DNA from 2 places in the Arthrobacter zhaoguopingii genome. Region 2 is predicted to be linked to the other one. Evidence: predicted binding sites of a transcription regulator. Region 2 holds the regulator's gene; the other holds the start of a gene.

Region 1 (10,266 bases), on a different contig from region 2:
GAGCCGCTCGGTCTGGACACGGATGGTCTCGGCCGCGATGTTGGTGACCCGCGGGACGGCCCCGGGTACGACGTCGGTGACCGCCTGCTCCCCCACCGCAATGTCGGTGTTTTCGGTATCGGAGACGGTGAACTCGGAGCCGCCGCGGAAGTCGATGCCCAGGTTGAACCCACCCTTGACCACCGGGATGATCAGGGAGAGGAGCACGGCGGCTGCGGCGATGATGAACCAGAGCTTCCGCTTGGCCACGAAGGGGTAGGACCGCTTGCCGGAATAGAGCTCGTTACCGAAGTCGGCGAAGCTGCTGCGCTTCATCGGTTTTCTTCTTTCTCTTCGGCGGGGCCGCGTCCGGCCAATGCCTTCTGCTGCTCCGCGATGCGACGCTCGGCAATGGTCATGCGGCGTTCCGCCTCGCCGGCGGCCGCCTTGTTCTTCGTCTTGGCTGCCACGGCCGGCCGGGCGGCCGTCTCGGCGGGGCTGCGGAAGCGTCCGGCTCCGCGGTAGAGCGACGCCACGCCCAGCCGTTCCGGGTCCAGCCCGGACCACTTGTGGCCCTCCCCGAAGAACCGGGTCCGTGCCAGCAGGCGCAGGACCGGGTGGGTGAACAGGAAGACGACGATGAGGTCCGCGATGGCCGTGAGGCCCAGGGTGAAGGCGAAGCCGCGGACGTTGCCAACGGCCACGAAGTAGAGGACAAGGGCGGCGAGGAGGTTGACCGCCTTGGAGGCGAGCACCGTCCGCTTCGCGCGGCGCCACCCGTTCTCCACGGCGGAGATCATGCCCCTGCCCTCACGCAGTTCGTCGCGGATCCGCTCGAAGTACACGATGAAGGAGTCGGCGGTCTGTCCGATGGCCACGATCAGGCCCGCCACACCCGCCAGCGACAGCCGATAGTTCTCGGTCCAGCCCAGGATCGCGATGGCCAGGTAGGTCAGCACGCCGGCCACGACGAGCGAGGCGATGGTGACCAGGCCGAGCATACGGTACTGGAACATCGAGTAAACGGCCACGAGCACCAGGCCGATCAGGCCCGCGATAAGGCCAAGGCGCAGCTGGTCGGCGCCGAGGGTCGCGGAGATCTGCTGCTCGCTCTGGATCTCGAAACTGATCGGCAGGGCGCCGTACTTCAGCTGCTCGGCGAGGGTGGCGGCCGATTCCTCGGTGAAGCTGCCGCTGATGCTCGGGTTGCCGTCTGGGATCACGGCGTTCGTCGTCGGGGCGGAGACGATCCGGCCGTCGAGGACGATGGCGAACTGGTTGCGCGGGTCGCCCTGGCCGATTGCGAAGAGCCGCTCGGTGACGTCACGGAAGACCTTCGTGGCGTCGTCGTTGAAGTCGATGTTGACGACCCAGCTGTTGAGGGACTGTCCCTGCTGGCCACGGGCGAGCCCGTGGGTCGCGCCGTCGATGTCGGTGCCGGGCACCTCGACTGGCCCCAGGATGTACTTGCCCTGGGTTTCGGGCTCGCAGGCGACCATCGGCTGGTCGGCGGGGGCCGGTTCGGTCCTCGGCTCAAGCGCGGCGGGGTCGAGGCAGTCAAGGGTCTCGAACGCGGTGAAGATCTCCGGGGTGATCCAGTTGGGGTCGCTGGCGTTGGTGGGCTCGGCCGTGGGCTTGGGCAGCTGGTCGGCGGGCGTGGGGGTCTCCGCGGCGGGCGCCTGGCCCGGTCCGCCCGCGAGCACGGGGCGGAATTCAAGCTGCGCCGAGGCCCGGATCAGCTCACGGGTCTCGGAGTCGGGGGTCCCCGGGAGGGAGACGATGACGTTCCGGCCGGACTGGGTGGAGATCTCGGCTTCGGCCACGCCGCTGCCGTCGACCCGCTGGCGGATGATCTCCACGGCCTGGTTCAGCTGTTCGGGGCTGATCTCGGAGCCGCCGCCCTGGAGCTTGGGCGAGAGGATCAGCTGCGTGCCGCCCTCGAGGTCGAGGGCGAGCTTCGGGGTCCAGCTTGCGTTGCTCCAGACGGAGCCGGCGCCCAGCAGCGCGGCGAGCAGAGCAAGAAGTACGCCCAGCCAGACGAGGGTTCGTTTGGCTGCCGTGCCGGGGCCGGTACGTGGCATTGTCGATTGTCCTTAGGAGTGGAGCGCGGTGTCCGCGCCGTGCCGGTGGGACCCGGCCGCCGGGACTGCCCGGGGCCGGGGCCGCGTGCTAGTTGTCGTTGTTCCTGTTGTTCTCGCGGTTGAGGCGCGCCACGGTTTCCTCGGGGGTTTCAGCGGCGGTGCTTCCTCCGGTGCCGGCGGCCCCGGTGGTGGCGATGGTGTCCGGCGCGGCAACCGAGGGCTCGTCAGCGAGGTCCTCTGCCGGCTCCTGCCGGACGACCTTGCTCAGGGCCTGGGTGTGCACGGTGGCCGTGTTGCCCGGGGAGAGTTCGATGACGGCCTTGTTGTTCTCCTGGTCGATCGACACGATGGTCCCGAAGAGACCGAACTGGGTCATCACCTCGGTGCCGGGCTCCATCTGCGAACGCATCTCGGTGACCTGCTGCTTGGCCTTGCGCTGCCGGCGGAACATGGAGAAGATCAGAAACGCCAGCGCGAGCGGCAGGATCAGGTTGAAGATGTCGAACGAAGAACCGGCGGCATCGCCGGCTTCCGTGGCGGTCGAAGCTACTACGTTTGCGAACACAGAAAAGTTCCGTTCCTATAACTGGGGTCGGCACAGCCGGCGCAGATTCAGCCGGCTCACGCCGCGTGTCCTCCCAGTGTAAAGGGAAACCGGCCCCCGGCCGGTCAGGCGGGGTCAGGTCATCCAGTCCCCGGCCGGGTCCTCGCCGGAAACCTCCTCCTCCTGCGCGGCGGTGAAGAGGTCCTCGGGCATCGCTGCGGCCACCGAGGGCGGCATCACCAGCCCGAGGTGGTGCCAGGCCGCGGCGGTGGCGATCCTGCCGCGCGGGGTGCGCCCGAGCATGCCCTCGCGCACCAGGTACGGCTCGGCGACCGTTTCGACGGTCTCCGGTTCCTCCCCGACGGCGATGGCGAGCGTCGACAGGCCCACCGGTCCGCCGTTGAACTTGGTGATCAGGGCGGTCAGCACGGAGCGGTCGAGCCGGTCCAGGCCCTTCTCGTCAACCTCGTACATGTCCAGGGCCGCCCCGGCGCTGCCGGCGTCGATCAGGTCGATGCCGTGGACGAGCGCCCAGTCGCGCACCCGGCGCAGCAGGCGGTTCGCGATGCGCGGGGTGCCCCGGGAGCGGCCGGCGATCTCGGCGAAGGCGGCCGAGTTGACCTTCATGTCCATGAGCATGGCCGAGCGGCGCAGCACCAGTTCGAGCTCGTCGGTGGAGTAGAACTCGAGGTGGCCGGTGAAGCCGAAGCGGTCGCGCAGCGGCCCGGGCAGCAGCCCGGCCCGGGTGGTGGCGCCGACGAGGGTGAAGGGGGGAAGGTCGAGCGGGATGGCCGTCGCGCCGGGGCCCTTGCCGACGACGATGTCGACGCGGAAGTCCTCCATCGCCATGTAGAGCATTTCCTCCGCCGGGCGGGACATGCGGTGGATTTCGTCGAGGAACAGCACCTCGCCCTCGGTGAGCGAGGAAAGGATCGCGGCGAGGTCACCGGCGTGCTGGATCGCCGGGCCCGAGGAGATGCGCAGCGGCGCGTTCATTTCGGCGGCGATGATCATGGCGAGCGTGGTCTTGCCCAGCCCGGGCGGGCCGGAGAGCAGCACGTGGTCGGCGCTGCGCCCCCGGAGCCGGGAGGCCTCGAGCACGAGGGACAGCTGCCGGCGCACGCGTTTCTGGCCGACGAAGTCGTCGAGGTTCTTCGGCCGGAGCGCAGCCTCGACAGCGCGGTCCTCGGGGTCGGATCCGGCCGCGACCAGCGGGGCGTCGCCGGGCTGCTGGGCGGTGGCCATCAGAGGCTTTTCGCCCGGGCCGAGCTCCGCGCGCCGTCGGAGCCGAGCCGGCGGAGGGTGAGCTTGAGGATCTGGGCGACGTCGCCGGTGGCCGCGACCTCTGGCGCCTCGGCGGTGGCGGCGTCGATGGCGGCCCCGGCGTCCTTCTCGGACCAGCCAAGGCCGATCATGGCGGTGAGCACCTGGCCCTGCCAGGTGTTCTTCGGCACGCCGGGCGCTTCGAGGGGCACCAGCTTGCCGGCGAGTTCGAGGACGATCCTGCGCGCCCCTTTGGGCCCGATGCCGGGCACCTTGCTGAAGGCCTTGTCGTCCCCGGAGGATGCGGCGATGCGGATGGCTTCGGGTGTGTGCACGGCGAGCACGGCCAGAGCGAGCCGCGGGCCGACGCCGCTGATGGCCAGCAGCGTGTCGAAGACCTCCCGCTGCTCGGCGTCCTCGAAGCCGAAGAGGGTCATCGAGTCCTCGCGTACGACCATCGTGGTGAAGACCTGGGCCTCGCCGCCCACCCGGAGCGTGGCGAGGGTCTGCGGCGTCGCCTGCACCTGCATGCCGAAACCGTGAACGTCGAGCACGGCGGACTGCAGGCCCACGGAGGCCACCGTGCCGCGGAGGGAACTGATCATGTCGGGGAGCTCCAGAGAGGTGTTGGGATCGATCGCCCGAACCAGCGTCCGAACATACTTTCTATTACGTTACCGGTCCGGGGCCCCGGGCGTGCAACGCCACACCGGGCCGTCCGTGGGCCGGCGGTTCCTCCGCAGTGCCAGTCAGGGACGCCGGGCCCTCGCCTCGGCCTCGGCCCACATGCGCTGGGCAGGCGTGGCGGCTCCCGCACCGGCGGCGGCGGCCGCACCCTGCAGGCCCACCCCCCTGCGCCAGGCGTGGGTGATGGCCAGGGCCAGGGCGTCGGCCGCGTCGGCCGGCCGCGGCGGGGCGTCGAGCCGCAGGATCTTGGTGACCATTTTGGTGACGGCCACCTTGTCGGACTGCCCGTTGCCGGTCACCGCGGCCTTGACCTCGGTGGGGGTGTGCAGTGCAACGGGGATTCCACGCCGGGCCGCGGCTGCGATGACCACTCCGGAGGCCTGGGCGGTTCCCATCACGGTGCTGACATTGAGCTGGCTGAAGACCCGTTCGACGGCCAGCACATGAGGGGAGTGAAGGTCGAGCCACTCATCGACGGCCTCGGCGATGACCAGAAGCCGCTGGTCGAGGCTGCGTCCGGCCTCCGTGCCGACCACGCCCACGGCGACCAGCGTCGAGTGCCGGTTCGGTTCGACGTCGACGACGGCCAGTCCGCACCGGGTCAGCCCGGGGTCGATGCCCATAACGCGGATCGTCACGGCGCCTCCTCCCCGAGGCCTTCCCGGCGGCTGCTAATCGTCGGTCTCGAGTTCGGCGAGGACCTCTTCGGAGAGGTCGGCGTTGGAATAGACGTTCTGCACGTCGTCGAGCTCTTCGAGGGCGTCAACGAGCTTGAGGAACTTCTTCGCGCCGTCGACGTCGAGCTGGACCTGCATTGAGGGGACGAATTCAGCCTCGTCCGTGTCGTATTCGATGCCGTTCTCCTCAAGCGCGGCCACTACGGCCCGCAGGTCCTGGGGTTCGGAGACCACCTCGAAGGTGTCGGCGGACTCCTTGACCTCCTCGGCGCCGGCATCGAGGACCGCCATCAGGACATCGTCCTCGGACAGGCCGTTCTTGGGCAGGGTGACGACGCCCTTGCGGGTGAACAGGTAGGCGACCGACCCCGGGTCGGCGACGCTGCCGCCGTTGCGGGTGATGCCGAGGCGCACCTCGGACGCGGCCCGGTTCTTGTTGTCGGTGAGGCACTCGATGAGCAGGGCCGAGCCCTGGGGACCGCGCGCCTCGTACATGATCGTCTGGTAGTCGACGGCGTCGCCGAGGAGCCCGGCGCCGCGCTTGACCGCGCGGTTGATGTTGTCGATGGGGACCGAGGTCTTCTTCGCCTTGGACACCGCGAGCTCAAGGCCCGGGTTGCCGGCGAGGTCCGCGCCCCCGGCCCGCGCCGCCACCTCGATGTTCTTGATCAGCTTGGCGAAGGACTTCGCGCGCTTGGCGTCGATCGCGGCCTTCTTATGTTTGGTTGTAGCCCATTTAGAGTGCCCCGACATGCCTACGCTTCTCCTCTGATCATTCGAATAAACAACTCGTGGACCCGCCGCTCGCCGGTGACTTCCGGGTGGAAACTCGTCGCGAGCAGGTTGCCCGACCGCACTGCCACAATTCTAGCGACCGTCCCGGACTTATCCGGGCCGCCGTCGCCGGACCCGCCGGGCGGGGGCGTCGCGGGCGCCGCCACCTCGGCGAGGACCTCCACCGAGGGCCCGACCTTCTCCACCCAGGGGGCGCGGATGAACACGGCCCGCACCGGGTCGTCTCCGCCGGCGCCGGCGGTGTCGGCGAGCCCGGTGAAGGCGAGGTCGGTCTCGAAGGATTCGCGCTGGCGGCCGAAGGCATTGCGCCGCACCACGATGTCGAGCCCGCCCAGGGTCTGCTGCGGGTTGCCCTGGCGGTCGGTGGAGGGGTCGGCGATGACGTCGGCGAGCATAATCATGCCGGCGCAGGAACCGTAGGCCGGCAGCCCGCCCAGGATCCGCGCGCGCAGCGGTTCCGCGAGGTCGAAGGCCCGGGTGAGCTTGTCGATCGTCGTGGATTCGCCGCCGGGAAGAATGATGCCGTCGATCCCCTCCAGCTCGGAGGGCCGCCGGACGGCGGTGGCGGTACCGCCGAGCGACTCGATGGTTCGGATGTGTTCGCGCACGTCCCCCTGGACGGCCAGCACGCCGATGCGCACGCCTGAGGAGGGCGAAGGTGAGGAAGAGGCCATGGTCCAATTCTAGGTTGTCCCATTCCGCGCCGGGCGCGGGCCCACTGACCGGTTCCCTCCGGTGCTTGCGCTAGGTTTAAAGGCATGAATTCCCTGAGCGTGCTGGTTGGAAAAGCGGTGCGCCGCGCCTCGAGGCTGCGCGGCGGCGGGTCCGCACTGCCGGGCCTTGTGGTGGAACGCCTTGACCCGGGTTTCATGGGACGGGCCCTGTCCACCCTTGAGCACGGCGTGATGGTGGTCAGCGGCACCAACGGAAAGACCACCACCACCAAGATGGTCGTTGAGCTGCTCGAGGGGCAGGGCCTGAAGGTCTTCACGAACCGCACCGGCAGCAACTTCACCCGGGGCGTCGCTGCGGCCCTGCTGGGCGAGGTGGACTGGCGCGGACGCCTGAATGCCGACATCGCCGTCCTTGAACTCGACGAGGCCCACGCCGTGCACTTCGTGAACCTTGTCCGCCCGAAGTACTCCCTGCTGCTGAACGTCCTGAGGGACCAGCTCGACCGGTTCGGTGAGATCGACGCGACCACCCGCCTGCTGGGCAAGATCGCCGCCGCCACCACCGGCACTGTGATCCTCAACCGCGAGGACCCGCGCGTGGCCGGCCTCGCGCCGACGGTGCAGGACGCCGGCGTGGTCTACTTCGGCCTCGACCCCTCGCTGCGGAGCACCTTCCCGAATGACGACGAACTCCGCGGCGCCACCGGCGTTCCGGCGCCCTCCGACCTCCCTGCCGACGTCGTGCTGGAGCAGGTCGAAGGCAACGGCGCGGTGTTCGGCGTCGGCGGGACATCGGTGCCGGCCGACCTGCGCCTGCGCGGGGTCTACAACATCTTCAATGCGGCCGCTGCCCTGGCCGCGGCCCGCACCGTGCTTGGCGGGGCTGCCGACCAGGATGCCCTGTTCGCCTCGCTGTCGGCCGTCGAACCGGCCTTTGGGCGCGGCGAGAGCGTCACCGTTGACGGCCAGCCCCTCGAACTGGTGCTCGTGAAGAACCCCAGCGGCTTCCGGCTCGGACTGAAGTCCTTCGATCCGGCCGGCACTGCCACGATGATCGCGATCAACGACAACTACGCCGACGGCCGCGACATGTCGTGGCTGTGGGACGTTGACTTCGACTCGCTGCGCGCCGCGGGCGTCGACCACGTCACCGGGGTGCGCGCCTACGACATGGCGCTGCGTCTGAAATACGACGACGTCGAGGTCCGCGGCATCGAGCCCGAGATCCCGGCGGCGCTCAAGGCGTTCATCGCCGCCAGCCCCGGGCAGCCCAAGCGCATCTTCTGCACTTACACGGCGATGCTCGCCGTGCGGCGCGAACTCGCCAAAATCACGACCGTCGAGGTGGTTTCCTGATGTCCAAGGGCACGATTTCCATCCTGCAGCTGTACCCCCGGGAGATGAACATCTACGGCGACTGGGGCAACGTCCTGGTGCTCAAGCAGCGCCTGGCCTGGCACGGGTACGACGCCGTCATCTCCGAACACAACGCAGGAGACAGCTTCCCCGACGACGCCGACCTGATCATCGGCGGCGGCGGCCAGGACAGCGGGCAGCTGGTGATCCAGCAGGACCTGCAGGCCATCGGGCCCCGCCTGCGTGGGTTGGCCGAGGATGGACAGCCCATGCTCGCCATCTGCGGGCTCTACCAGCTGTTCGGCAGGTTCTTTAAGACCGTGGACGGCACGGTGATCCCGGGCATCGGGGTGCTTGACCTTGAGACCCACGGTGGAAAGGAGCGCCTCATCGGCAACGTCGTCGCCACCAGCGGGGAGTTCGGCGAGATCCACGGGTACGAAAACCACAGCGGGCAGACCTTCCTGGGCGCCGGAGTGACGCCGCTGGCCACCGTCACCAAGGGCGAGGGCAACAACGCCCGGGACAACCACGAGGGCGCGCGCCGCCACAACGTGGTGGCAAGCTACCTCCACGGTTCGCTGCTCCCGAAGAACCCGGCGATCGCGGACTTCCTCATCCGGACCGCGGTCGAGCGGAAGTACGGGATCTTCGAGCCGGGCGAGGTCGACGACACCCTCGCCGACCTCGCCCGGCGCCACGCGGGCAGCCGCCCGCGCTGACCTCGGTCCGCACTGACCTTCGTGCCGGCCCCGCCCGATAGTTCAGCGGGCTGGTCCGGGCTGGTCATCCGGTCCTGAACCGGCCGGTACGGGCCCCGGAGGGGAACCAGTTCCCCGCCGGTGGCGCGGCATGCAAAAGTTAAGGCTTATGAGCAACCCCTTCTTCGAGCCGAGCACGCTCCCCTACCAGCTGCCGCCCTTCGACCGCATCGAGGACGGCCACTACCTGCCGGCCTTCGAGGCGGGATTCGCGGAGCAGCTTGCCGAGATCGGGGCCATTACCGCCAGCCCGGAACCCGCGGATTTCGAGAACACCATCACCGCCCTTGAGCGTTCGGGGCAGGTCCTGCAGCGGGTGGCCGCCGCTTTCCATAACCGTTCCTCGGCCGACTCCACGGCCGCCATCCAGGACATTGAGACGCGCATCGCGCCGCGCCTTGCCGAGCACCAGGACAATATCCACCTCAACCGGGCCCTCTTCGAGCGCCTCAAGGCGGTCCCGGCGGACGGCCTCGACGCCGAACCGGCCCGGTTGCTGGCCGAGTACCTTCGGCGGTTCACGGCCGCGGGCGCCGAACTCGACGACGCCGCCCAGGCCCGGCTGCGGGCGCTCAACGCAGAGCTGTCCGAACTCTCGACCGAGTACCAGCAGCGGCTGCTGCGGGACACCAATGCCTCCGCGCTCCTGCTCGACACCGCGGCCGAGCTCGACGGCCTCCCCGCCGATGACATCGCCGCCGCCGCGGCGGCAGCCGAAGCGGCGGGCCACCCCGGCAGGTACCTGCTCACCCTGATCCTTCCCACCAACCAGCCGGCGATGGCGCTGCTGACCGACCGCGCGGTGCGCCGGCGGCTGTATGAACTGTCGGTGAACCGCGGCTTCAGCGACGGCCCGGATAACACCCTGGAGCTGGCCGCACGCATGGCGGCCCTGCGCGCCGACCGCGCCGCCCTGCTGGGCTTCGACACGTACGCCGCGGCCGCCACGGACGACCAGACCGCACCCTCGCTCGGGGCCATCCGGGAGCGCCTCGCCGCCCTCACCGGTCCCGCCGTGCGCAACGCCCGGGCGGAGGCGGCCGAGCTCGGGGCCGACGCCGGGCACCCGCTCGAGCCGTGGGACTGGGCCTTCCACTCGGAGCGGGTCCGGCGCTCGAAGTACGACGTCGACCTCGCCGCGCTCCGGCCCTACTTCGAGCTGAACCGCGTCCTGAAGGACGGCATCTTCTTCGCGGCCGGGCAGCTGTACGGGCTGCGCTTCACTGAACGACCCGACCTCACCGGCTACCACCCCGAGGTGCAGGTGTGGGAGGTCTTCAACGAGGACGGATCCGGGCTGGGCCTGTTCCTCGGCGACTACTACACGCGCGACACGAAGAACGGGGGCGCCTGGATGAACTCCTTCGTTGACCAGTCCGCGCTCCAGGGCACCCGCGCGGTCGTGGTGAACAACCTGAACATTCCCAAGCCCCCGCCCGGGGAGCCGAC
Region 2 (10,266 bases):
CGGTTTTCGTGCTACTAGCATTGAAGGACGCAATGACAAAGGAGAACATGACCACGAACCACGAAGGATCGACCGGAGCCGAGATGGGACCCGCGGAGATCCAGGCTGTCATCGACCGGATTCTCGCCCACGACGAGGCGGTCGAGTCCAAATCTTCGGCGGCAGCCAAGCCCCCGGCCGGCGACGGCCCGACCGGCGGCGCCCCGGCGACGTGGCGCTCACGCGCACAGGCCCTCTCCGCCTCCGCACAGGAGCACTCGGAGTTCGACGGAGACCAGGAGGACCTTGCCGAGCGGCACGCCCTGCGCCGCGTGGCAGGTCTCTCGACCGAACTTGAAGACGTCACCGAGGTCGAATACCGGCAGTTGCGCCTCGAGCGCGTTGTCCTCGCCGGCCTGTGGAGCGACGGCACGGCGCAGGACGCCGAGAACTCGCTCCAGGAGCTCGCCGCCCTCGCTGAGACAGCCGGCTCGGAGGTGCTCGACGGCATGGTCCAGCGGCGCCTGAAGCCGGACCCTGCCACCTTCCTCGGCTCCGGCAAGGCCCAGGAGCTCAAGGCCGTGGTGGCGGCCCTCGGGGCCGACACCGTCATCGTCGACAGCGAGCTTTCCCCCTCCCAGCGCAGGGGCCTCGAGGACATCGTTAAGGTCAAGGTCATCGACCGGACCGCCCTGATCCTCGACATCTTCGCCCAGCATGCCCAGTCCCGCGAGGGCAAGGCCCAGGTGGAACTCGCCCAGCTCGAATACCTCCTGCCGCGGCTTCGTGGCTGGGGTGAATCGATGTCCCGGCAGGCCGGTGGCCAGGTCGGCAGCGCCGGCGCCGGAATGGGCTCCCGTGGTCCGGGTGAGACGAAGATCGAACTCGACCGCCGGAAGATCCGCACCCGCATGGCGAAGCTGCGCCGCGAGATCGCCGGCATGAAGCCGGCACGGGAGACCAAGCGCTCGAACCGGCGCCGCAACCAGGTGCCGTCGGTGGCCATCGCCGGCTACACCAATGCCGGGAAGTCATCGCTGCTGAACCGGCTCACCGACGCCGGTGTGCTGGTGGAGAACGCCCTGTTCGCCACCCTCGATCCGACGGTGCGCCGCGCCGAGACAACCGACGGCCTCGGGTACACCCTGGTGGACACCGTCGGCTTCGTCCGGTCGCTGCCCACCCAGCTCGTCGAGGCCTTCCGGTCAACCCTCGAGGAGGTGGCGGACGCCGACCTGATCCTGCACGTCGTGGACGCCTCCCACCCCGACCCCGAAGGGCAGATCGCCGCCGTGCGCACGGTCCTCGCCGAGGTCGACGCCCGGAAGATCCCCGAGATCATCGTGCTGAACAAGGCCGACGCCGCCGACCCGTTCGTCCTCGAACGCCTCCGGCAGCGGGAGCCGCGCCACGTCGTCGTGTCGGCCCGCACCGGCCAGGGCATCGATGAACTGCGCATGCAGATCAGCACTTCCATTCCGAGGCCCGGGGTGCGGATGTCCCTGCTCGTTCCCTACGACCACGGGGAGATCACCAGCCGGCTTCACGAGGAGGACGCGGAGATCCTCTCCCTGGACCACGCCGAAGAGGGAACCGTGCTCGAGGTGATGGTGAGGGAGGGCCTCGCGGCGGAACTTGAACCGTACCTGAGGCATGAGTAAAGGGCCCGAGCCCGACGCGCTGAACCTGCTGGATGCCGCCGTTGCGGCGATGGGCGGTGAAAGCCGCGCCGGTCAGCATGAGATGACGCGCCGGGTGAGCGAGGCCATCGACACCGGGGAGCACCTTCTCGTCCAGGCCGGTACCGGAACGGGAAAGTCGCTGGCCTACCTGCTGCCGCTGATCGCCCATGCCATGGAGAGCGGGAAGCCTTCTGTCGTGTCAACGGCGACCCTGGCCCTGCAGGCGCAGATCGTGGGCCGTGACCTGCCCCGGCTGCTGTCGGCGGTTCAGCCGCACCTTCCCCGGCCCGTCGACGTCGCCCTCCTCAAGGGGCGGTCGAACTACGTGTGCCTGCACAAGACGGCGGGGGGATTCCCGGAGGAGGACGCCCCCGACGCCCTGTTCAGTCTCGGCGAGGACGCCGTCCAGCACCCCGGCGCGGCACCGGCCGCGCCGGGCAGCGCGCTCGGCCGGGAGGTGGTGCGCCTCCGCGAATGGGCCGAAGACACCGAGACCGGTGACCGCGACGAACTGCTGCCGGGCGTCAGCGACCGCGCCTGGCGCCAGGTGTCGGTCAGCAGCCTCGAGTGCCTCGGCGCCCAGCGGTGCCCGGTGGCCAAGGAGTGCTTCAGCGAGCGTGCCCGCGAGGCCGCCGCGACCGCCGACATCGTCATCACGAACCACGCGATGCTCGCCATCAGCGCCTTCGAGGGCCTCGCCGTGCTCCCGGACTACGACGTCGTCGTCATTGACGAGGCCCACGAACTCCACGACCGGGTCACCGGAGCCGTCTCGGGCCAGCTCTCGGCGGCGATGGTCTCCGCGGCGGCAACCGCGGTGCGCCGCCACGCCTCGTTGCGCACCGACGCACTCGACTCCGCGGGCAAGGCCCTCGAGGAGGCCTGCGCGCTCCTGCCGTCGGGACTGATACCCGGACGGCTCCCCGAGGAGCTCGAATCCGCCCTGGAACAGGTGCGCGATGCCTCGCGTACCGCCCTGTCGGACACCAAGACCGACGGCAAGGCCGACGGCCCGGGGGACGCCGACGGCGGACGGCAGCAGGCGCGCGGACGGCTCGGCCTGGTCTTCGAGGTAGCCGAGCGGCTCCTCGCCGCCGGTGAGGCCGGCGAGGTGGTCTGGGCCTCCCGGCCCAGCACCTTCACCCCGGGTGCCGGCTACTCCATGGCCGACGAGAGCGCTCCGGCCATCCTGAACGTGGCACCGCTGTCCGTCGCGGGGCGCCTCCGCGAAGGATTGTTCGAAGATCACACGGTCGTCCTGACCTCGGCGACCCTTGCGATCGGCGCCGAGTTCGGCCCCGTCGCCGGTTCCCTCGGGCTGACCGGAGCGGGCGCGCCATCCTGGGCCGGGGTCGACGTCGGAAGTCCCTTCGACTACCCGCGCCAGGGGGTGCTGTATGTGGCCAAGGACCTCCCCAAGCCGGAACGGGGAACCTCCGAGGCGCAGCTGGCCGAGCTGGAGGCACTGCTGAAGGCCTCCCGCGGCGGAGCGCTCGGACTGTTTTCCTCGCGCCGGGCGGCGGAGGAAGCAGCCGAGGCGCTGCGGCCGCTCGTCGACTTCGAGATCCTGTGCCAGGGGGAGGCGTCGCTTCCCTCGCTCGTGCAGCAGTTCGCCGAGGAACCGGACACCTGCCTGTTCGGGACGATGTCCCTGTGGCAGGGAGTCGATGTGCCGGGGCAGTCATGCCGGCTCGTGGTGATCGACCGCATTCCCTTTCCCCGCCCCGACGATCCGCTGATGACTGCCCGCACCCGGGCGGTGGCGCGCGCCGGCGGGAACGGGTTCATGAGTGTGTCCGCCACGCACGCGGCCGTGCGGCTCGCCCAGGGGGCAGGGCGGCTGATCCGGGCCTCCGGCGACCGCGGTGTCGTCGCGGTCCTCGACTCGCGCCTTGCCACTGCGCGCTACGGGTCGTTCCTGCGCGCAGCCCTGCCGCCGTTCTGGCACACGACCGATCGAACGACAGTGCTGGGCATCCTCGAGCGGGTCGCCGCAGGGTAGGGCCCCGACGGAGGCACAAGGGGAGGCACAGAGGGGGAGGTACGGAGAAACCACCGGCTAGGCGGCTGCCCGGACCGCCCGGTTCCGGCCCTGCGACTTCGCGGCGTAGAGCGCGGCGTCGGCCGCGGCGATGACCGCCTCCAGCCCGCGGCCCGCTTCTCCGGCGTCGGCGATTCCGTAGCTGACGGTGGGCAGCGGGAATCCCTGCGCCGTCGGTGTTCCCTGCAGCGCACGGCTGATCTCCGCGCTGACCGCCTCGGCGCGCTCCCCATCGGCGCCGGTGAGCAGGATGATGAACTCCTCCCCGCCGTAGCGTCCCACGAGGTCGGTGGAGCGCACCGACCGCGCACACGCCTCGGCGAACGCCTGCAGCGCCGTGTCGCCCGCTGCATGGCCATAGGTGTCGTTGACCTGCTTGAAGCGGTCGAGGTCCGCAAGGATGAGCGCCCCCGGGATCCCGGCGGCGCTGAGGCGCTTCAGTTCTCGGTCCGCCCGGTCAAGGAAGGCTGAACGGTTGAGCAGCCCGGTCAGTCCGTCCCGTGCTGCCTTGTGCCGCAGGTCCCGGGTGACCTGGTCGTTGCTCAGGGCGGCCATGGTGAAGGAGACCACGACGAGGAGGGTCAGGGTGATCAGGGTGGTCACCGCCGACCCGAAGTAGGTGGTGAAGACGAACCCGTCGACTCCGTCAACGACAAACGCGATGCCGCGGCCAAGGTAGAAGAGCGAGAGGAACCCCGAGGCGACGGCGAGCGGCACCTGGGTGCGCACCCGGTGGGGCACGGGCCGCCACACCTCGCGGGCGGCGAGGCCGAACAGCAGGGACATCATCGCCAGGAACACCGGTCCGCCGGACCAGGCGTTGACTGCGGGGTTGTCCGCGGCCGAGGCGAGAGCCGTGAGCAGGGGCGGGGCGGCGAGCTGCGCCACCCGCGGTCGCCCGCGGTGGAGCGAACGGGCCGCCGCCCAGACGGCCGCGGCGCCGGCCACGAGCAGGGTGTTCCCCAGCGGGTTGGCCCAGACCTGGTGGGAGGTGCCGTCGAGGAGGAAGGCCGCGGACCCGGCAAGGAACAGGCCGATCGCCGCGCACCACCAGGCACTGTAGGCCGACCGGGTGCGGCGGAAGGTCACAAGATAGAACAGCACGAGCTGGATGAGCGCGACAACGCCGAAGGCGACCCTCAGGGTAGAGGTATCAAGCGGCATCCGGCGGACCTTCCCTTCCGTGCGACATGCCGCCAGTATTGCACCGGGCGCCGACTATTGCGGCCGAGCCCCGCCTCCGGCGCGGCCGGCACGACCGGTCACCAGATCCACAACCGACGCGGTCGGCCCGGCGGCACGACGCCCACGACCGATATAGCGGGCCCGCCGACACCGCCAACCCTGGCGGCGGACCGGGAGCCTACAGGGCGCGCATCACCGAGACCACCTTGCCCATGATGCTCGCATGGTCGCCCAGAATCGGTTCGTACCGGGTGTTCTGCGGAAGCAGCCAGGTGTGCCCGTCGCGCTGGCGGAAGGTCTTGACGGTGGCTTCGTCGTCGAGGAGCGCGGCGACGATCTCACCGTTCTGCGCGCTCTGCTGGCGCCGGACCACCACCCAGTCGCCGTCGCAGATGGCGGCGTCGATCATCGAGTCACCTGTTACCCGGAGCATGAACAGTTCGCCGTGGCCGACGAGCTGCCGCGGCAGGGGCATGACGTCCTCGACGACCTGGTCGGCCAGGATCGGACCACCTGCGGCAATCCGTCCGACCATTGGCACCATTGCGGTGTCCACAGCGCCGGAAAAGTCGGAGGCAGGGCCTGTCCCTGACCGGCCCTGCTCGGGTGCCGGGGCGTCCGCCAGGGTCAGCGGCAGCAGGATCTCCATGGCCCGCGGCCGCTTCGGGTCCCTGCGGATATATCCAAGCCGCTCCAGCTGGGACAGCTGGTGCGTGACACTCGAGAGGCTCGCGAGCCCCACCGTGTCCCCAATCTCGCGCATCGACGGGGGGTACCCGTTGGCGCCGATTGACCGTTGGATCGTCTCGAGGATCTTCATCTGCCGGGTGGTCAGACCCTTGGGGACGCTCCGGCCCCTTGGACGTCCGCGCATCGGCGTGCCGGTGGGAACTCCTGCGGCTGCCTCTCCTACCGGGACGGTCGGAACCGCCCGAGCCTCTTCCGCTGCCCGCTCTGCCACTGGTTTGTCCCTTCGCTGCGCCGCCACCTGCGCCGGACCCGTCGGCGGATCGTTTTGTCGGTGGCAGATGGTGTTGTCAGGTTGTCGCCGTCCGGTAGCGAAACCCCGGAGCCCGCGTCTTCCTCTGAACCCAACGGTAGGCGAGCGCGGAGGTGTTTTCAAACATATGTTCGAGCGAGTCTCGACAAAGATCGATAACAGATGCTAAGAATAAGCAGGGCGAAATAGAAGACATGTTCGAATTCAATGTTCGAACGGGTTGAACTTATTCGAAACTCCAGAAGAGGTACACGTCATGACCGCAACGCCAGGCTCGCTCAGTGCCACCGCAGGTTCCGCAATGGCGGGTGGTTTCCGGTCCCTTGGCCACACGGGCGACCGTCTTCCCAGTCAGCGGGATGCGGATCTGCCCCCACTGCGGCTGACGCGCCGCGGCCGGGTGCTGCTGGTCGGAGTGCCGCTGGTGCTGCTGGTGGCCGTCCTGGTGTTCCTTGCCGCCTCCACGACGGCGCCGGCCCGGGCCGGCAGCGACGCGGGCCAGCCGACCCAAACCATGGACGTCAATGTGGCACCGGGGGAGACCCTCTGGTCCCTGGCGGGCGAATTCGCCCCCGAGCGGGATCCGCGCGATGTGGTCTCGGAGATCGTCGAGCTCAATGGGCTGGGGTCATCGACGGTGCAGGCGGGCCAGGTCGTTGCGATTCCCGTCTCCCGGTAGCCTTCGCCCGCCTGTGGCGCCCGGTCGTCCCGCCTCAATTCCTCGCCCGGGCGGACTGTCGCTTAAGCTCGATGGGTGAGGAACCGCATTGAGTCCCTGTCCCGCCTTCCGCTGCGTGAGAACCTTGTGGGGCTATCTCCCTACGGTGCACCGCAGATTGACGTACCGATCCTGCTCAACGTCAATGAGAACACCCATGGGGTGCCCGCCGAGGTTCACCGGGCCATCGTGGACGCGGTGCAGGCAGCAGCCCTGGGCCTGAACCGTTATCCCGACCGCGAATTCACCGAACTGCGCGCAAACCTGGCCCGCTATCTCGGCGGGGGAGTCACCGCCGAGCACGTCTGGGCCGCCAACGGCTCCAACGAGGTGCTCCAGCAGATCCTGCAGGCCTTCGGGGGCCCGGGGCGCACCGCGATCGGCTTCCCACCCACCTATTCCATGTATCCGCTGCTGGCCAGCGCCACGGACACCCGCTATGTCACCGCCCCGCGGGACCCCTCGTTCCAGCTCGAGGCCGGCTATGTCGCCCGGGAGGTCGCCTCCTCGGGGGCCAACATCGTCTTCCTCTGCTCGCCGAACAATCCGACGGGGACGGCGCTGGGGCTCGACGTCGTTGAGGCCGCGTACGAGGCCGGCGCGGCGGCGCGAGCCATCATCATTGTCGACGAGGCCTACGCGGAGTTCTCCCACGCCGGAACACCCAGCGCAATCACCCTGCTTCCGGGCCGGGAGCGGCTCATCGTCTCGCGCACCATGAGCAAGGCCTTCGCGCTGGCCGGGGCCCGCCTGGGGTACCTCGCGGCGGCACCGGAGGTCGCCGACGCGCTCCGCCTGGTCCGCCTGCCGTACCACCTTTCGGCCATCACCCAGGCCGCCGCCAACGCCGCCCTGACCCACTCCGCGACCCTCCTGGCAAACGTCGAGGCGATCAAGGTCCAGCGCGACCGCATTGTCTCCGAGCTCACGGCGCTGGGCCTGAGCCCGGCCCCTTCCGATGCCAATTTCGTCCTGTTCGGCGGGCTGACGGACCCGCAGCGGGTCTGGCGGGGCCTGCTCGAGGCCGGGGTGCTGATCCGCGACGTCGGAATTCCCGGCCATCTGCGCGTGACGGCCGGTACCGAGAGCGAAACCACAGTGTTCCTTGAGTCACTGAAGCGCCTCCTTTGACCGGCGTCTCCTAGACTGGAGGGGAACGTGCGACGCCCCTCCACTTCCGGATGCAGGCAGCACCGACGCGAAGCCCCTAGCGAAGGACACCAATGACCGTGGAGATCTCCGCCGCCCGCACTGCGCGGATCGAGCGGACCACCAGCGAATCCAGCGTGTACCTCGAGGTCAATCTCGACGGCACGGGTACCTCGGATATCAGCACCTCCGTGCCGTTCTACGACCACATGCTCACGGCCCTCGCGAAGCATTCCCTGATCGACCTGACGGTGAAGGCCACGGGCGATACGCACATCGACGTCCACCACACCGTCGAAGACACAGCGATCGCCTTCGGGGAGGCCCTCCGCGAGGCGCTCGGCACGAAGGCCGGCATCCGGCGCTTCGGCGAGGCGACCGTTCCCCTCGACGAGGCCCTTGCCAATGCAGTGGTCGACATCTCCGGGCGCCCCTTCCTCGTTCATGGCGGCGAGCCGGCGGGCCAGGAGTACCACCTCATCGGAGGACACTTCACCGGATCGCTGACCCGCCACGTCTTCGAAGCCATCGCGCTGCACGCGGGAATCTGTCTGCACCTCAACGTGCTCGCCGGCCGCGACCCCCACCACATCGTCGAGGCGCAGTTCAAGGCCTTTGCGCGGGCACTCCGAGCCGCCGTGGAGTCCGACCCTCGGGTCGAAGGCATCCCGTCGACGAAGGGGGCGTTGTGAGCGCGCCGAAGGTGACGGTGCTCGACTACGGGTCGGGCAACGTCCGCTCCGTGGTGCGGGCCCTTGAGCACGTCGGTGCCGAGGTCACCCTCAGCGCCAAGTCGCAGGACGTCCTCAACGCCGACGGGCTCGTGGTGCCCGGCGTGGGCGCCTTCGCGGCCGTCATGAAGGGACTGAAGGACGTCGATGCGCTGCGCCTGATCGGACGCCGTGTAGCCGGGGGCCGTCCCGTCCTTGGCATCTGCGTGGGCCTGCAGATCCTCTTCGACGAAGGGGTCGAGCACGGCGTGCGCACCGCCGGGATGGGGGAGTGGCCCGGCAAGGTGGAGCGACTCCAGGCCGACGTTGTGCCCCACATGGGATGGAACACGGTCAGTCCGCCCGAGGACTCGGTGCTGTTCGACGGCATCGAGGACGAGCGGTTCTACTTCGTCCACTCCTACGGAGTGCAGCACTGGGACTTCGACGTCAGCCAGCCCATGATGAAGCCGCCCCAGGTGACGTGGTCCGACCACGGCGGGCGGTTCATCGCCGCCGTCGAGAACGGGCCGCTCTCTGCCACCCAGTTCCACCCGGAAAAATCAGGCGACGCCGGAGCCCAGCTGCTGCGCAACTGGACCGGCAGGCTGGGAACATAATGATCAGCGTTCTCCTGATGGGGGTTGCCGGCCTGCTGATCGGCGGGGCGTTGTCCTTCCGCTCGCAGGGCTTCCCCAAGGCGCTGATCATCAGTTTCTGGATCCTCGCCGGCATGGCCCTGGTAGGGGCGTACCTCTTCACCCTTGACGCCTAGGCAAGCGCAGCACGCCCGCCCCGCACCAACGCCAGCCCCGCACCCCAGCGTGCACCTCCGCCAGCTGTGCACCCATTCCCGCGGCCCCTCCCGGCCACGTCGACCGAAAGAAGCGCATGAGCCCGTTCACCGACTCTCCCAACCTGGAACTCCTCCCCGCCGTGGACGTCGCCGACGGCCAGGCCGTCCGCCTCGTCCAGGGGGCCGCCGGCAGCGAAACCAGCTACGGCGACCCCGTCGACGCGGCGCTGGCCTGGCAGGAGGACGGCGCGGAGTGGGTCCACCTCGTCGACCTCGATGCCGCGTTCGGCCGCGGGTCGAACCGCCCGCTCCTCGAAAGGGTCGTCCGGAAGCTCGACATCAAGGTCGAGCTCTCCGGCGGGATCCGCGACGACGAATCACTCGACGCCGCCCTCTCCCTCGGGGCCACCCGGGTGAACCTGGGAACGGCAGCCCTCGAGAACCCCGAGTGGACCGCCAGCGCCATCGCCCGCTACGGCGACGCGATCGCCGTCGGCCTCGACGTCCGCGGCACCACCCTGGCCGCCCGGGGATGGACCCAGGAGGGCGGGGACCTGTGGGAGGTGCTGCAGCGGCTCGAGGACGCAGGATGCGCCCGTTACGTTGTCACCGACGTCACCAAGGACGGCACCCTGCAGGGGCCGAACCTCGAACTGCTGAAGCAGGTGATCGAGCGCACCAGTCGGCCCGTGGTGGCCTCCGGTGGCATCTCGAACCTCGATGACCTCGCGGCACTGCGCCAGCTGGTGCCCAGCGGCCTCGAAGGAGCGATCGTCGGCAAGGCCCTCTACGCCGGGGCGTTCACGCTTCCTCAGGCGCTGGACGTGGCCGGCCACCCGGCACCTCGGGAATGAGCAGGGAGCTCCCGGCGCACATCGCCGCCGCGCTGGCGGGAAACACCACGGACTCGGCGGGACGGCCCTGGGCCGGACGGGACCTCTCCGGTGACGGGAACCCCCTCCATAACTTCGACGACGACGACGGACAGGCCGACCCCGGCTACTCG

The links. The regulator LexA, encoded in region 2, represses DNA repair genes until DNA is damaged. The targets are predictions, from matches to a motif close to TCGAACANNTGTTCGA.
Region 1: a site for LexA is predicted at 4,521-4,536, ahead of ruvA (Holliday junction branch migration protein RuvA). Genes of this name have one in related genera too.

Annotation. Positions count from the first base shown of each region.
Region 1 is NZ_WIAE01000010.1:63,110-73,375, forward strand. Features, by position in the region: gene secF (protein translocase subunit SecF) at 1-315, opposite strand, end outside; gene secD (protein translocase subunit SecD) at 312-2,060, opposite strand; gene yajC (preprotein translocase subunit YajC) at 2,149-2,625, opposite strand; gene ruvB (Holliday junction branch migration DNA helicase RuvB) at 2,740-3,849, opposite strand; gene ruvA (Holliday junction branch migration protein RuvA) at 3,849-4,472, opposite strand; gene ruvC (crossover junction endodeoxyribonuclease RuvC) at 4,617-5,192, opposite strand; gene GVV77_RS13520 (YebC/PmpR family DNA-binding transcriptional regulator) at 5,226-5,984, opposite strand; gene pdxT (pyridoxal 5'-phosphate synthase glutaminase subunit PdxT) at 5,987-6,700, opposite strand; gene GVV77_RS13530 (Mur ligase family protein) at 6,785-8,056, shown strand; gene GVV77_RS13535 (type 1 glutamine amidotransferase) at 8,056-8,778, shown strand; gene GVV77_RS13540 (M3 family metallopeptidase) at 8,927-10,266, shown strand, end outside.
Region 2 is NZ_WIAE01000001.1:577,688-587,953, forward strand. Features, by position in the region: gene hflX (GTPase HflX) at 33-1,640, shown strand; gene GVV77_RS02600 (ATP-dependent DNA helicase) at 1,633-3,663, shown strand; gene GVV77_RS02605 (GGDEF domain-containing protein) at 3,721-4,866, opposite strand; gene lexA (transcriptional repressor LexA) at 5,066-5,761, opposite strand; gene GVV77_RS02615 (LysM peptidoglycan-binding domain-containing protein) at 6,144-6,566, shown strand; gene GVV77_RS02620 (histidinol-phosphate transaminase) at 6,642-7,736, shown strand; gene hisB (imidazoleglycerol-phosphate dehydratase HisB) at 7,829-8,446, shown strand; gene hisH (imidazole glycerol phosphate synthase subunit HisH) at 8,443-9,084, shown strand; gene GVV77_RS18090 (hypothetical protein) at 9,084-9,239, shown strand; gene priA (bifunctional 1-(5-phosphoribosyl)-5-((5-phosphoribosylamino)methylideneamino)imidazole-4-carboxamide isomerase/phosphoribosylanthranilate isomerase PriA) at 9,356-10,114, shown strand; gene GVV77_RS02640 (SseB family protein) at 10,111-10,266, shown strand, end outside.